Regions from separate parts of the Serratia grimesii genome, predicted to be linked through region 1. Evidence: predicted binding sites of a transcription regulator. Region 1 holds the regulator's gene; the other holds the start of a gene.
The links. Region 1 encodes PurR, which represses purine synthesis genes. Its sites were predicted from a motif close to CANGCAAACGTTTGCNTG; they were not measured.
Positions count from the first base shown of each region.

Region 2: the regulator PurR is predicted to act here: its motif matches at 1,747-1,764, upstream of guaD (guanine deaminase).

Region 1 covers NZ_LT883155.1:2,324,369-2,332,331, forward strand. The annotation lists gene punC (purine nucleoside transporter PunC) at 1-1,030, opposite strand, end outside; gene punR (DNA-binding transcriptional activator PunR) at 1,154-2,098, shown strand; gene purR (HTH-type transcriptional repressor PurR) at 2,095-3,120, opposite strand; gene cydH (cytochrome bd-I oxidase subunit CydH) at 3,444-3,533, shown strand; gene sodB (superoxide dismutase [Fe]) at 3,587-4,165, opposite strand; gene SGBXF1_RS11020 (C40 family peptidase) at 4,362-5,183, opposite strand; gene SGBXF1_RS11025 (Grx4 family monothiol glutaredoxin) at 5,598-5,945, shown strand; gene rnt (ribonuclease T) at 6,097-6,786, opposite strand; gene gloA (lactoylglutathione lyase) at 6,869-7,276, opposite strand; gene idi (isopentenyl-diphosphate Delta-isomerase) at 7,615-7,963, shown strand, end outside.
Region 2 covers NZ_LT883155.1:2,429,935-2,437,897, reverse strand. The annotation lists gene xdhA (xanthine dehydrogenase small subunit) at 1-187, opposite strand, end outside; gene guaD (guanine deaminase) at 184-1,515, opposite strand; gene SGBXF1_RS11565 (ROK family transcriptional regulator) at 1,829-3,001, opposite strand; gene SGBXF1_RS11560 (extracellular solute-binding protein) at 3,103-4,353, shown strand; gene SGBXF1_RS11555 (carbohydrate ABC transporter permease) at 4,363-5,271, shown strand; gene SGBXF1_RS11550 (carbohydrate ABC transporter permease) at 5,261-6,100, shown strand; gene SGBXF1_RS11545 (carbohydrate kinase family protein) at 6,120-7,073, shown strand; gene SGBXF1_RS11540 (ABC transporter ATP-binding protein) at 7,073-7,963, shown strand, end outside.

The sequences.
Region 1 (7,963 bases):
CCAACTGCAAGGTGTTTTGCAGGGCTGCGGCTTTACCTGTGCCTTCTGGGAATGGCGTTAGCGCATTCGCCACTACGATTGGGTAGGTGGCTCCGTTGACCAATGCCATCACGCAGAACGGAATCAACAATGTGGTCAGTGTCGGCTCAGTCAGCGTGGCAACCAAGTACAGAGACACCATACTCACACCATAAGCTACCAGCAGCCACGGCAGTAACGTGTTGCCATTAATGCGATTTAATGCGGTACGGCAGCCATAACCCCCTAATAAGAAGGCAAGGGTCTGCGGTACATAACTCAGGCCAATATCATTTGGGCTGTACCCCATATCACCAAGAATAAACGGTGAACCGGTCAGCCAGGCAAAAAATCCGGCCGAACAGGCGGCAAAGATGGTGACGTTCCCGCTAAAGGCCGGTGATTTCAACAGTTGCAGGAAGGTCAGGCTGTTTTTCTTTTCGGTGGTGGGTGCCGCCTTGGCGCTTTCTTTCAATAGCAGGGTAGGCAGCAGCAGTATAACGGTGATGCCCAGCAGCACGGCGAAAATAGCGCGCCAACCCATATGGTTTAACAGCCATGCCCCGACCAGCGGTGCCAGTGCGGGTGAAAGCGCCACCAGTGGCATAATAGTGGCGAAAACACGGTTTGCCTTACCTTCACGGTAACGGTCAATGACGAGCGCTTGCCAGGTGACCGCGGCGGAACAAACCCCAATGGCCTGGATAAAACGCAGCGACCAGAGCTGAACGGCATTCTCTACCCACAACATGCCCAGGCAACCCAGGGCAAACAGGGCCAGACCAATCAATAGTACGGGCTTGCGGCCAAGGTGATCGGAAAGCGGGCCCCAGAGTAATTGTGCAAAGGCAAAGCCGGCCAGGAAGATACTCAGGCTGGCGCTGATCGCCCCGGCAGAAATTTGCAGGTCTTGCTGCATCACACCAAAAGCGGGCAAGTACATGTCGGTAGCCAGGTAACCCAGCATACTCAGACCGGCAAGATAGAACATAAAACCAAAGGAATTTCGCATGGTATTTCTCGTTAATATTTTATTGTCGCAGGTTTTTAGCGCCGGCAAGTGTATCCGGCTGGATCTCTGCTTGTGAAACGGTAATATTTGCAAAGTGCTGTTAAAAAAATTGAAGGCAAAACCATGTGGTCTGAATATTCTCTGGATGTAGTGGATGCTGTTGCCCGAACCGGTAGCTTTAGCGCAGCGGCGCAGGAATTGCATCGGGTACCCTCAGCGGTAAGTTACACCGTGCGGCAACTTGAGCAATGGCTGGCGGTACCGTTGTTTGAGCGTCGTCATCGTGATGTGGAGCTGACGCCTGCGGGTGTGCTATTTATTCAGGAAGCGCGTGGTGTCATCAAAAAAATGCTCGACACCCGACGGCAGTGTCAGCAAGTAGCCAACGGCTGGCGTGGTCAGTTGAAGATTGCCGTAGATATTATCGTCAAGCCACAGCGTTGCCGTCAGTTGGTGTTGGATTTTTATCGGCATTTTCCTGACGTTGAATTATTGGTTCAGCCAGAAGTGTTTAATGGCGTGTGGGATGCATTGGTGGATGGCCGTGCTGACATGGCGATAGGTGCGACGCGGGCCGTGCCGGTCGGTGGTGGGTTTGCCTTTCGCGATATGGGCGACATGCGTTGGTTATGCGTCGCCAGCCCCCAGCACCCGCTGGCCGCTTTAGAGGGGTTACTGAACGATGACCAGCTCCGGCCTTTCCCGTCACTGTGTCTGGAAGATACCTCACGTAATCTCCCCAAGCGGGTCACCTGGACACTGGATAACCAACGGCGGTTGGTAGTGCCGGACTGGGCGTCGGCGGTGGATTGCCTGTGCGCCGGATTGTGTGTGGGGATGATGCCCGCACATCAGGTCTTGCCGTTAGTAGAACGTGGGGAACTGGTAGCGCTACAGTTGCAGCAGCCGTTTCCTGCCAGCCCCTGTTGCCTGACATGGCAGCAAAATACGCCATCACCGGCGATGGCCTGGCTATTGGACTATTTAGGCGACAGCGAAACGTTGAATCAGGAATGGTTAAGTGAAGTGACGCCGGAAACCGCAGTGGCTTCCGGCGTGAATGACTAACGGCGGTAATCGATAAACGGACCGTCAGCAACCGAACGGCGCTCAACCAACTTAGGATGAACCTCGATCACCTGTGACTCTTCACGCTTGCTGATGATGCGGTCCAATAACATGGTGAATGCCATCTCACCCAAGCGCTCTTTAGGTTGATGAATCGTGGTCAGTGCCGGGGTGAAATAGCGCGCATTGCGCACGTTATCATAGCCAATGACCGAGATATCTTGCGGCACGCGTAGCCCAAGCTCATCGGCGGCACAGATAGCCCCCATTGCCATGATATCGCCGCCACAGAATACCGCGGTTGGACGCTGCTTCTGCGACAGTATCTGGTGCATGGCCTTGTAGCCGGATTCTGGCTCAAAGTCACCCTGGACGACCCACTCGTCGCGCACGTCGATATTGGCTTCTTCCATGGCTTTTAAGAAGCCCTGATGGCGTCCGCCCCCAGTGTTACGCGCCAGTTGGCCGGGAATGGCACCGATATCGCGGTGTCCGCGCTCGATCAGATAACGTCCAGCCAGATAGCCACCTTCGAAGGCATTATCAATGATGGTATCAGTAAAATCACCGCGTGCTGCGCCCCAGTCCATCACGACCATCGGGATGTTGCGATAATCTTCCAACATGCCGAGCAATTGGTCTGGGTATTCTGAACACATCACCAACAAGCCATCGACGCGCTTTTGCGCCAGCATCGCCAGATAGGCGCGCTGTTTGTCCAAATTGTTGTGCGAGTTACACAGAATCAGCGTATAGCCTTTGCTGTAGCAACTGTTTTCTACCGCTTCGATCACTTCAGCAAAGTAGGGCGCTTCACTAGAGGTTGCCAGCAGACCAATCGATTTGGTGTGATTGACCTTCAGACTGCGCGCCACAGCACTGGGTGAATAATGCAGCTCTTTAATCGCGGCACCCACGGCCGCTTTTGTCTCTTCGGCGACGAAACGAGTCTTATTGATGACGTGCGAAACGGTGGTGGTGGAAACGCCAGCGCGTTTGGCCACATCTTTAATCGTTGCCATGTAAAGAATGACTCCTGAACTCACATGTTGCAGTATGTAAGTGTGATGTTAATCGTTTGCCTGCGTAGATCCTTCTCCAAAGAAGCGAAAACTGAGTTTTTAGTGTGTTGAAGTCGTCAGCGCTTGGTCAGGAGGGGCATTTTGCCGGTACACAGTTGTGAACTGCGAATTTTGTCCCATATTGAGCAAAAGGGGAAGAGGTAATCGGTATTATAAACCGGGAAATGATAACAAGATTTTATTGGCCAACTGTGTGAAAATGGTTTGACGCATTAATTGTGTGCCTTTTATCCTTGGGAAAACCAATCTGAAAAGGAGTTGTAATGGATACCGATCTGAAAATGTCACTGTTCACCACTGTCTGTGCGCTGGCCGTGATTATTGCTTTTAGCTTCACCGCAGCATTGAACTGATCCCCGAAGTAAAAACAGGCGCAGCTTAGTGCGCCTGTTTGCCTCAACCCGCGTTATGCCAGGTTTTTCTCCACAAATGCCCAGTTAACCAATGCCCAGAAATTCTCCAGGTAGGTCGGGCGTGCGTTGCGGTAATCGATATAGTAGGCGTGTTCCCACACGTCGACGGTCAGTAACGGTTTGTCTTCACCGGTCAGCGGCGTACCAGCGTTCGACGTATTAACAATAGCCAGCGAGCCGTCAGCCTTTTTCACCAGCCAGGTCCAGCCGGCGCCAAAGTTTTTGATTGCAGCCTCGCTAAATTGCTCTTTGAAGGCGGCGAAAGAACCAAACGCCTGATTGATAGCGGTAGCCAATGCGCCCTGAGGCTCACCACCGCCCTGTGGCGATAAGCAGTGCCAATAGAAGGTGTGGTTCCATACCTGAGCGGCATTGTTGAAAATGCCGCCACTGGACGCCTTGATAATCGCTTCCAGAGATAACCCGTCAAACTCGCTACCTTTCAGCAAATTGTTCAGATTGACCACATAGGCGTTGTGATGCTTACCATAGTGGTATTCCAGTGTTTCTGCTGAGATGTGGGGTTCGAGAGCGTTTTTCTCATACGGTAGTGCAGGTAGTTCAAACGACATTGCTTCCTCCTTATACAGGATCCATCCGGTACTCAATTACCTGGGTAACAGGTTGGCCTGTTTTTATTGTGGGTATTTAGCTTAGCAATTTTCGCAATAAAAATCAGTGATGAGTCTGAGAAAGGTACAGGTACGGCAGTAAGCGTTGGAGAATTAAACCGAAGAGAGCGGCTGGTAAGGCCAGCCGCAGAACGAATTATCGAATGGTTTTCGGTGTCACTACACGGCGTGCGCCGATGTAATGGTTTTGCCAGTAGTCATTGTCGAGCTGGCTGATACGAATTTCTTCACCGGTGCGCGGAGACTGAATAAATTTGCCGTTGCCCAGATAGACACCTACATGGTCGGCTACGCCGCGATTGTTAATGCGGAAGAACACCAGGTCACCACTTTCCAATTCATTTTTCTTGATCGGTGCGGCGTCACGCAGGTGATACATTTCGTTAGCGGTGCGTGGCATTTTGATTTTTACCACGTCTTTATAGGCGTAATAAATCAGACCGCTGCAGTCAAAACCGGTTCTTGGTGAAGTACCGCCCCAGCGGTAAGGTTTGCCCATTTGGTCCATCAGCTTGGCCATCGCGGTTTGCTTGGCGTGCTGGTAGCGTTTCTTATGTGCTGGGGTGAGCTTCAGCGGTTTTTCATCACGTGCCAATTTAGCGGTTGCCATACCGGCTTCACGATGACGACCATAGCCTTTTTTGTAACCCTTTTTCGGCGGGGTCACTTTGATTTTGGCGATTTGTTGAGTTTTGTGTTTCGATTTGGCGCTGACGATCTTTTTAGCGGCTTTTTCTGTTTTGGCTTTGGGAACCTTGGCTGTTTTTTGCGGGGTGGTGACTTTTACTTTTTTGCTGCTAGCCTTAACCGCTTTCTTTTTCTTACGGTCATCTGGCCGGGCTTCGTTTACGTGGCTCTTGCGCTGCTCAGCGGCAATACGCGCCTGTGGCGCTGCGTGCGCCAAATTGAAGAATAGCTGTGTAAACAACAGCACAAAAAGCGTAAGAATTAAACGCATGTCGACGTTACCAACCTTGGCCCCGGAACAGATATCGAAAGAATGACAGTATTCCCGAATTTCGCCATATAAAACAGCGAAGAACTCATAAATGATAATCCATATTGTGAGAAAACGTTAATGGCATTTTTTTTGCCGAAAAATCAAACCGTTAATGTATAAAAAACCAACAGAAAACGCGTGGGGAATAATTAAACGACGTGTTTTGGTGAAAAAATATATTAGTGAAATGGCCAGATTAAAAATGTTATTCTGTCCATATGTTTTGGTCGGAAAGGCCTTGCCGGTGATACGCGACTGACAATGGGGAATGCCCTTGCAAAAGATGGCGTTTTCTTGTGACGGTTTCAGCCGCTACAATAGCCCGTGTGATGCATGTTGTAGCCATGAGATTTGGCTTGAGGAAGCAATATAATGACGACGACGATTGAAAAAATTCAGCACCAGATCGCTGAGAACCCAATTTTGCTGTACATGAAAGGTTCACCGAAATTGCCAAACTGTGGTTTCTCCGCACAAGCCGTGCAGGCATTGTCTGCCTGTGGCGAGCGTTTTGCCTACGTTGACATTTTGCAGAACCCGGACATTCGTTCCGAGTTACCGAAGTATGCCAACTGGCCGACGTTCCCACAGCTGTGGGTCGACGGTGAGCTGGTCGGTGGCTGTGATATCATCATGGAAATGTATCAGCGTGGCGAACTGCAGCAGCTGATTAAAGAAACGGCAGAGAAGTACAAACAGCAGGAAGACCAGCAGCCATAACAGGCTTGGTTTTATTGTTGGACGAGATCGGGCGGTGCCAGCTAATACTGGGCCGCCCGATTTTTTTCTCTAAACGCGTCGTTTTTCTGCTGCTGTGTACAACGTTCTTGCAACAGCAGAGAACGTTGTCCGCCAGGCCGTGATATGTAATTTAGATATCTTCGTCGGTATTGGTGGCCGCTAGAGGCCAGCCACCAAGGCGCTTCCAGCGGTTAACCAGTTCACAGAACAACTGAGCAGTTTGCTCTGTGTCATATAATGCTGAGTGCGCTTGGGCGCTATCGAATGGAATGTTGGCGGCAATACAGGCTTTAGCCAGCACGGTTTGCCCGAGTACCAGTCCGCTCAATGCTGCAGTGTCAAAGGTGGCGAACGGATGGAAAGGGTTGCGTTTCAGACTGGCGCGTTCCGCCGCGGCCATCAGAAAGCTGTGATCAAAATTGGCGTTGTGCGCCACAATAATCGCTCGGTTACAGCCCCGGTCCTTAATACCTTTGCGCACGGCTTTGAAAATAGCGTGCAGCGCATCGTGCTCGCTGACGGCACCACGCAACGGGTTACTGGGATCGATGCCATTAAAGGCCAGCGCTTCTGGTTGCAGATTCGCGCCTTCAAAAGGTTCCACGTGGAAGTGCAGGGTTTCGTCCTGCTGCAACCAGCCGTTCTCGTCCATTTTTAACGTCACAGCGGCAATTTCCAACAATGCGTCAGTTTTGGCATTAAATCCGGCGGTTTCTATATCTATGACTACGGGGTAAAACCCACGAAAACGGCCACTCAGGGCGTTAAGATCACTTTTTTCGGCCATCAGTTTCTTATCTTCATCGAATGCAGCGCGCATTATGGCAAATTTTGCGCCCGGTTGCAGGCGGTTATCACGCGGATAAAAACAAGGGCGCAAAAAGCGCCCTTGTTGATCGATCTCAGTGGCCGAGACCATGGCCTGCGTGTTTATTCTCGATCAGCTCAATCTTGTAACCATCTGGGTCTTCAACAAAGGCGATGACCGTGGTGCCACCTTTGACAGGGCCGGCTTCGCGGGTGACTTTGCCGCCGGCTTTACGGATGCTGTCACAAGTCGCAGCTACATCGTCAACACCCAGTGCCAGATGACCGAACGCGGTGCCCATTTCGTAGCTGTCGGTGCCCCAGTTATAGGTCAGCTCAATCACCGCTCCTTCGCTTTCATCGGTATAGCCCACAAACGCCAACGAGTATTTGTATTCAGGGTTCTCGCTGGTACGCAGCAAGCGCATGCCTAATACCTTGGTATAGAAGTCGATGGAGCGTTGTAAATCACCGACGCGGATCATGGTATGGAGTAAGCGCATAATTCCTCTGATTGGATGTGCCGTTGCCAACGGCGGATGGATTGAAGCGAAATCCAGTATAGCGTTGCCGCATAAAGGATTTCAATGTACGCCACGGTAGGGCGCACAATGCGCCTATAGTGACATTGTCACTTATTATGACTGCGAGGAGATAAACGCACACTTTGTCGCCGAAAGGATCCTGAAAATCGCTACTATAAGCATTGTGAAGCACCGTGCGGCCTGACAGCGAAGTAAAGCCTGGGTTGGACTGGGTTAGTTCATTAATTAGGATCTTGTTTATATGGTTGTTTATTTTTCCAGTGTTGATTTACTCCCCTTGCTGGAGGAGCCAACAAATGGATGAAATGCTGATACTGGTTGATGCCGAGGACAACGTTATTGGTTCGCAAACCAAAATGCTGGTGCATCAGCAGGGTTTACTGCACCGGGCATTTTCAATATTTATATTTGATAGCCAAGGGCGTTTGCTGCTGCAGCAGCGGGCTTTCAGTAAATATCACTCGGCTGGTTTATGGACCAACAGTTGCTGCGGTCACCCACGATGGGGAGAGCAAACGGTAGCAGCAGCGCAACGTCGGCTGCATGAAGAAATGGGCTTCAGCAGTGAATTGCAGCAGGTAGCCAGTTTTACTTATCGTGCAGAGGTTCCAGGCGATTTAATTGAGCACGAGTTCGATCATATTT
Region 2 (7,963 bases), 110 kb from region 1:
TACGGTAGCGCAATTGCTCGCCGTCCGGCTCCGCCAGCACCACTGTACAGGCACCACAGTCACCAGAAGCACAGCCTTCTTTCGTACCGCAACGGCCGAGATCGCGACGCAGATAGTTCAGCACCGTGGTGTTGGGATCGAGCGCAGTTTCGATTTTCAGCGTTTGATTAAGCAGAAACTGGATCATGCCGCCTCCTGATGCGTAGCTGGTCGATAGACCACTTTACCGTCGACGTAGGTACGGTAAACGTTGCGATCATCTCCCAACGTCATCAGCACAAACAGCTGTTCCGCCAGTTCGCGACTGTTTTCATGGCGCAGCTTCTGCAACGGTGACACCGCAGGATCCAGCACCACAAAGTCCGCCTCTTTGCCGACGTCAAAGTTGCCGATTTTATCCTCTAGCGACAGTGCGCGGGCTCCGCCCAGCGTGGCATGGTAAAACGCCTCGCAGGCAGAAAGTTGATAACGCTGCAACTGACCAACCTTATAGGCCTCACCCAGCGTTTGCAGCATATTGAACGTGGTACCCGCACCAACATCGGTGCCGATACCCAGTTTCACCTGTTTTTGCCAGGCCTTTTGTATATTGAACAGGCCACTGCCAAGGAACAGATTGGAGGTCGGACAAAAGGCGATCGCCGACCGGGTCTGGCATAAGCAGTCCCATTCTTGTTCTTCCAAATGCAGACAATGGGCGAACACGCTCCGCTCTCCCGTCATTCCATACTGATGATAAACATCCAGATAACTGCGGCTGTCCGGAAACAGTTCTTTCACCCATGCCACTTCATCGAGGTTCTCACTCAGATGGGTGTGCAAATACACATCTGGAAAGGCTTCACGCAGCCGTTGCACCTGAGTTAACAAGGCCGGTGTACTGGTAGGAGCGAAACGCGGTGTAATGGCATAGCTCAGCCGTTGCTTACCGTGCCAACGTTCAATCAACGCACGTGTTTGTTGATAACTCTGTTCCGGGGTTTCCAACAGTTCGTCCGGCGCGTGGCGGTCCATCATCACCTTGCCGGCGATCAAGCGCATATTCAGTGCCGCGGCCTGACTGAACAAGGCTTCAACTGACTGCGGATGCACGGTGCCAAACACCAGCGCAGTAGTGGTGCCATTGCTTAACAGTTGTTGTAGAAAAAACGCAGACATCTTGTCGGAATGATGTTCGCAGCAGAACTGGCTTTCTGTCGGGAAGGTATAACGCTTCAGCCACGCCAGTAGTTGATCGCCGTAGGCGCCAATCATTTCGGTTTGTGGGTAATGAATATGGGTGTCGATAAAACCCGGCACGATCAGTTTGTCCTGATAGTGTGTGACCTCACATCCCGGCGGCAATAGCGACTCCCCTTGCTGCCAACTACCAAACCAGGCAATGGTGCCTTCATTCAGCAGAATTAATCCGTCAGGAAGATGGCGTAATTGCTGACTCAACTGTTGCGGATTATCCACACAGGCAGTGATATCGAAAAAATTGCCACGGATTGCCGTGGTGAATGGGATGCTCATTTTGCTTTCCTTCTTTACCGACCAGCGCACAGCTCCCGGCTGAGTCAATTCAGGCCAGGGAATGATCGCGGTCTTTTTATCGATCGCAGGTGTTGATTTAAGAATAGCAATCAGCGTGCCAGTTGGTTTTTTATTGAATATTTACCTTTAAAAACAAAGCAATAAAAACAAATCACACAACATTCTGAATCAATGGAAATAAGCCAGGAATAAGCAAACGGTTGCATTTAAATAGCAACCGTTTGCTTGTATTGCGTTAATTGTGTGCGCGCACCAATATTGGGCAAGAATACAAATGGAGGAATGGGTTTTATTACTTCAATAGCACTTCATAACGTGGGTTAAACTCATCAAACAAGGGTAATGCCGCCGCACCTAATGCGGCAGTATCCGCACCGGTGGTCCCCAGTCGTACACGCAGACCGTCAAGGTATTTACTGCGCACAGAGCGATGCAATGGCGCGAGCCGTTTGATCAGTTGCTCAACAAGACTTTCCGGCATCAGACCGCCAATAATCACGGCTTCAGCGTCAAACATGCATTCGATAATGTTAATCGCCTGACGTAACGCCGGCACCGCCGTATCCAGCCAGGCGTCGATCTGCGACTGCGGTAACGTCAGCAGGTCTTGCGGCATAGCGCGCATCGGATCCAGCCCGCAACTTTCATAGGCCGCCTGTAATGAAACATAGCGTTCCAGGCACCCCTGGTTACCGCAATAACACGCCCGCCCACCCGGTTGCACAATCATGTGGCCGACTTCACCAGCATTGTGCGCATGGCCGGTATAAATTCGGCCATCGGTGAAAATCCCTGCACCAAGACCGGTGCCAAGATACAAATAAATAAACGAGTTAAGCTGCCTGGCTACACCGTGCAAACGCTCACCAATGGCCGCCACGGTAGCATCGTTTTCCAGCGTCACCGGCAGGCCACTCTGCGCGTTAAGTTCAGCCACTACATCGATATTTTCCCAGCCGTTAAGCGTAGTCGGCCCGACAGATGAGATCCCTTCTACGCCAAACGGCCCCGGCATCACGACACCGATCCCCAACATTTTTCCCCAGCTCAGATCCGGCTGCTGGCGCATTTCTTGCAGTACATCACAAATCAGTTTCAAGGTCGCAGCAGGTTGCGGCTTTTGCACCATAATCAGCCGGTGGAAACGAACGCTGCCTGATAAGTCAACCACGATGATCAGCAATGACTGGTGATCCAGATGGATGCCGATGGAATACGCACTGTCTGGGTTCAGGGTCAAAGGCGTAGCCGGTTGACCTCGCCCGCCGGCACGACGCGGCAGGTGCGAGGAGAGAATTCCGGCCTGTTCCAGTTCTGTTGCAATGTTTGAAACGGTTTGCGGCGTCAGTGAGGTCAGTCGGGCAATTTCAGCACGGGTCAGTTCACCGTGCAGACGGATAGCCTCTATCACTACGCGCCGGTTGTGTGCACGAGCATGTTCAAGGTTAGTGCCGGAAGTCGTCATAACTGCCTATGCAGAAAGGGAAATCGTCTTTGCAGTATGGTGCCCTCCAATAAAGCAATCAAATTGATTTAAGAATCTTTTTCAACACCGGAGAACGCACAATGAAAAGCCATACCCTTGCCGCTACGGCAGTCTGTACCCTTTCTGCCCTGGCACTTAGCCTGTCATCTGCCTATGCCGCCCCGACGCAAATCAACGCGTTGTTTATGACTCAAGCGGCGTACAGCGAAAATGATATCCGTGCCATGACCGCAGACTTTAGCAAACAACACCCGGATATTACCGTTAACCTGGAGTTCGTCCCTTACGAAGCGCTGCACGACAAAATCGTCGCGGCGCGCGGTGCCGGCAGCAACGGCTACGATGTGGTGTTGTTCGATGCTATCTGGCCGGCGGAATTCACCAAATTCGGCCTGTTGCAGGACGTTACCTCGCGCATCAGTGCCGACGACAGCGCCAAGATCTTTGCCGGAGCCATGACCACCGTTACCTATAAGGACAAACGCTGGGGCATGCCGTGGATACTCGACACTAAATACCTGTATTACAACAAAGCCATGCTAGCCAAGGCCGGGATCACTGCCCCACCGAAAACCTGGCAGGAGCTGGCACAACAGGCAGAAATCCTGAAACAGAAAAACGTGGTCAAATACCCGCTGGTGTGGAGCTGGTCACAGGCAGAGGCATTGGTTTGCGACTACACCACCTTGGTGTCTGCCTTTAAGGGACAGTTTATCCAGCAAGGGAAAATAACCTTCTCTACGCCGGGTTCACTGCAAGCTGTCGACTATATGAAAGCGTCTCTGGATAAAGGGTTGACCAACCCAAACTCCCGCGAGTATCTGGAAGAAGACGTGCGCAAGGCGTTTTCCAACGGTGATGCCGCCTTCGCCCTCAACTGGACCTACATGTACAACATGGCTAACGATCCGAAGCAAAGCAAAGTGGCCGGTGACGTCGGGATTGTCCCGGCTCCGGGATCGGTGGTAGGTCAGGTCTCTGCGGTTAATGGTTCGATGGGGCTTGGTATCGCCAAGGCGAGCGCCCATCCCGATCAGGCCTGGCAGTACATCAGCTATATGACCTCACAGCCGGTGCAAGACAAATACGCCAAGCTGAGCCTGCCGATTTGGAAATCGTCCTACGATGATCCGGCAGTGCAGAAGGATCAGGAGCCGTTGATCGCCGCCGCCAAACAATCGTTGAACGTGATGTTGTCGCGCCCTGAAACCGCTGACTACTCCCGCTTGTCCAACGGTTTGCAACAGGATTTGCAGCAAATTTTGCAGGGCAAGGTCACGCCGCAGGCCGGGCTGGATGCCGCGACCCAAAGCGCTGCACGGCTGCGTTAAGCGATGACGATGCTCACTTTACCTCAACGTGAGCGGCGTCAGGCATGGGTGCTGCTGGCACCCATGCTGCTGATGATGCTGCTGTTAACCGCCTGGCCGTTGGCTCGCACCCTATGGCTGAGCTTTACCGACGTGGCGCTGGTGGGCGACGGCGTAACGCCCGCCTGGGTCGGTACGGATAACTTTTTCTACGCACTGACCGACCCGGATTTCCAGGCTGCACTGTGGCGCACATTGTATTTCACCGTGGTGTCAGTGGTATTTGAAGGCGTGATTGGCGTATTGGTTGCGCTGCTGCTTAACCAGAAATTCTATGGTCGTAACGTTCTGCGGGTGTTGGTTATCTTGCCCTGGGCGCTACCCACCATCGTCAACGCCACGATGTGGCGGCTGAACTTCAACCCGGATTACGGCAGTATCAACGCGCTGTTAACCCAACTAGGGGTGATTGACCATTATCGCAGTTGGCTGGGCGATCCTGCTTCGGCGCTGAACGCAGTGATGCTGGCGGATATTTGGAAGAACTACCCGTTGATTACCCTGCTAACGCTGGCAGCGTTGCAATCCATCCCTGACGATCTGTACGAAGCTGCGCGACTGGACGGTGCCACTGCCTGGCGACGGTTCCAAGCCATCACCCTGCCCGCCATTCTGGCACCGCTGGCGGTGGCCTTGGTGCTACGGACGATTGATGCCTTCAAAGTGTTCGACATCGTTTACGTGATGACGCGTGGCGGGCCGATGGACAGTACCAAGACCCTCAGCTTCTTCGTTTACCAGGAGTCGTTCAGCTATCTGCGGGCCGGCAGCGGCGCAGCCTATGCGGTGTTGATGACATTGCTATGCGGCCTGCTGATCGCGTTGTACATGCTGATGCTGTTCCGTCAGCGCAAAAGGAGCCTCGCCGATGAAGCGTAAAATTCGTTTGGTACTGCGCTACAGTGCCGCGCTGTTGCTGGCGGTTTCAATCCTTGCCCCCATGCTGTGGCTGTTTCTGATGAGCGTCAGTTCTTCGGCTGATTTGACTCGTGTACCGCTGGAATGGTTGCCGCGTCATTGGGACTTTTCACGCTACGACAGCCTGCTTTCAATGCAGCCAGGCCAGCCGGGCACCTTGTTCCTGCATGCGCTATTCAACAGCCTGCTGGTGGCCTGCGGCGCTACGCTCATTTCATTATTGCTGGCAATCCCCGCAGCGTTCAGCTTTTCACGCTATCCAGGACGCGATGGCTGGCTGTTTGCCAGCCTGGCCATTTACATGGTGCCCCCCGTGGCCTTTGTGCTGCCGCTGTACTTTATTTTGCAGCAGTTGGCGCTGTTGAACACCCATATCGGTCTGGTACTGGTCTACTGCTCGCTGATCCTGCCGTTCCTCACCTGGATGCTGAAAAACCAGTTCGATGCCCTGCCAATAGACATCGAGCAAGCCGCGCGGCTGGACGGACTGCGTCAGTGGCAGGTGCTGTTGCGCATTACCCTGCCATTGGCCAAACCGGCACTGGGCGCCTCAGCGTTATTCGGTTGGTTGTTGGCCTGGGACGAGTTTTTTTACGCGCTGTTGTTCACCAGCAATATTCAGGCACAGACGTTACCGGTGACCATCGCCGGTTTCACCGCCGGACGCGCCACCGATGACGGTTTGATCGCCGCCGTCGGCATTCTGGCCGCCATTCCGCCTCTTTTTATTGCCATCTGGCTGCAAAAAACGCTGGTTAGCGGTTTAACCAGCGGCGGCAGCAAGGGCTAATTTATTCAGGGAAATTAATATGATGAACACCAACACCAGACCCACGTTGTATGTGGTTGGCAATATTAACGTCGATGTAATCATGAGCACATTGCAACAGTGGCCGCAAAAAGGTACCGAGGCGATGCTGGATCACAGCGAACTGCGCCCGGGCGGTTCGGCCGGTAACTGCGCACTCGCGCTGGCGGCGCTGGAAACTCCTTACCGGTTGGTGGCCAACCAGGGCAACGACTATTTCAGCCCTTGGCTGGCACAGCTGTTCCCGGAAAGTTCGTTGTACTGGCCAACCTACAGTTGCGAAACCTCACTGACCTTCGGTGTCACGCACCCCGATAACGAGCGCACCTTTTTCAGCAATCAGGGCCATATAACCCGCCTGAGTCAGGACGACGTATTACATCAGATCCCGTTGTTCGCCGGCACTGGCGACACCGTGTTGCTGTGCGGCACCTTCCTGTGTACCACCTTGATGGCGGAATATCCGGCGCTGCTACAAACCCTGCGCCAACGCGGCTATCGCATTGCGGTTGATACCGGCTGGCCGCCACAGGGGTGGAGTGATGCACTGCGCGGGCAGATCGCCGACTGGCTGCCGTTCTGCGACATTCTGTTGCTCAATGAAGTGGAGACCTGCGGTATGGCCGGTCATGAAGATCTGTACACTGCCGCCCGCACTCTAAACCGGCAACAACCGACCGATGCCGCCTGTGTGGTGAAATGCGGCCCAGACGGCGCACGTATGTGGTGTGGCGAACGCTTGTTGCAAGCGGCAGCACATCCGATAAAGGTGGTCGACACCATCGGTGCCGGCGACAGTTTTAACGCGGGATTCCTGACCGCCTGCCTGTGCGGCCATTCCTCCGCGGTAGCATTACGCTGGGGTATCCATGCCGCAAGTCATGCCATCAGCAGCTCACCGCGCCAGTACCTGGACTGGAACACCCTGAAAACCTGCGCCGGAGAAATGGTCTGATGGCAAGTGTAGAATTGGTAAAAGTAGCCAAATACTACGGTAAACAACGCGTGCTAAACCCGTTGAACCTGACCATTCCCGACGGCAGTTTTACCGTATTGGTTGGCCCCTCCGGCTGTGGAAAATCCACGCTACTGCGTCTGTTAGCCGGGTTGGATACGCTTACCGACGGCGCAATCCTGCTGGATAAGCAAAAAATTAACGATCTGGACCCGGCCGATCGCGATATCGCCATGGTGTTTCAGAGCTATGCGCTCTATCCGCACCTGACGGTAGCGGAAAACATGGCGTTCCACATGCAGGTGATGAAAGTGGCCAAAAGCGAGCAGCAGGCCAAGGTACAACAAGCTGCGCGTATTTTGGCGATCGACCATCTTTTACAGCGCTATCCGAAAGAATTGTCAGGCGGTCAGCGCCAACGCGTGGCGATGGGACGTGCAATGGTTCGCAATCCTAAGGTTTTTTTGTTTGATGAGCCGCTGTCCAATCTCGATGCCCAACTGCGTATGGAGCTGCGCGCCGAGATCAAGTCACTGCATCAGCAATTTAAAACCACCACGGTGTATGTCACTCACGACCAGATCGAAGCGATGACGCTGGCTGACCAAATTGTGGTGATGAAAGACGGTAATATCGTGCAGCAAGGTAAACCGCTGGAAATCTACGATGCACCTGCTGATACCTTTGTCGCGCGTTTTATCGGCTCACCGCCAATGAATCTGTTGGAAGGCATCGTCACACCACGTGACGATCGGCCCGGTGTGGCCTGTGGTGAATTGTGGTTTCCACTGCCCGCAAAATGGCATCAAGCCATCCCTGGCAGCGCAGTGATCCTCGGCTTGCGTCCGCATGATTTCCGCTTAGTGGAAGACAGCGAGCAACCGGCCGCC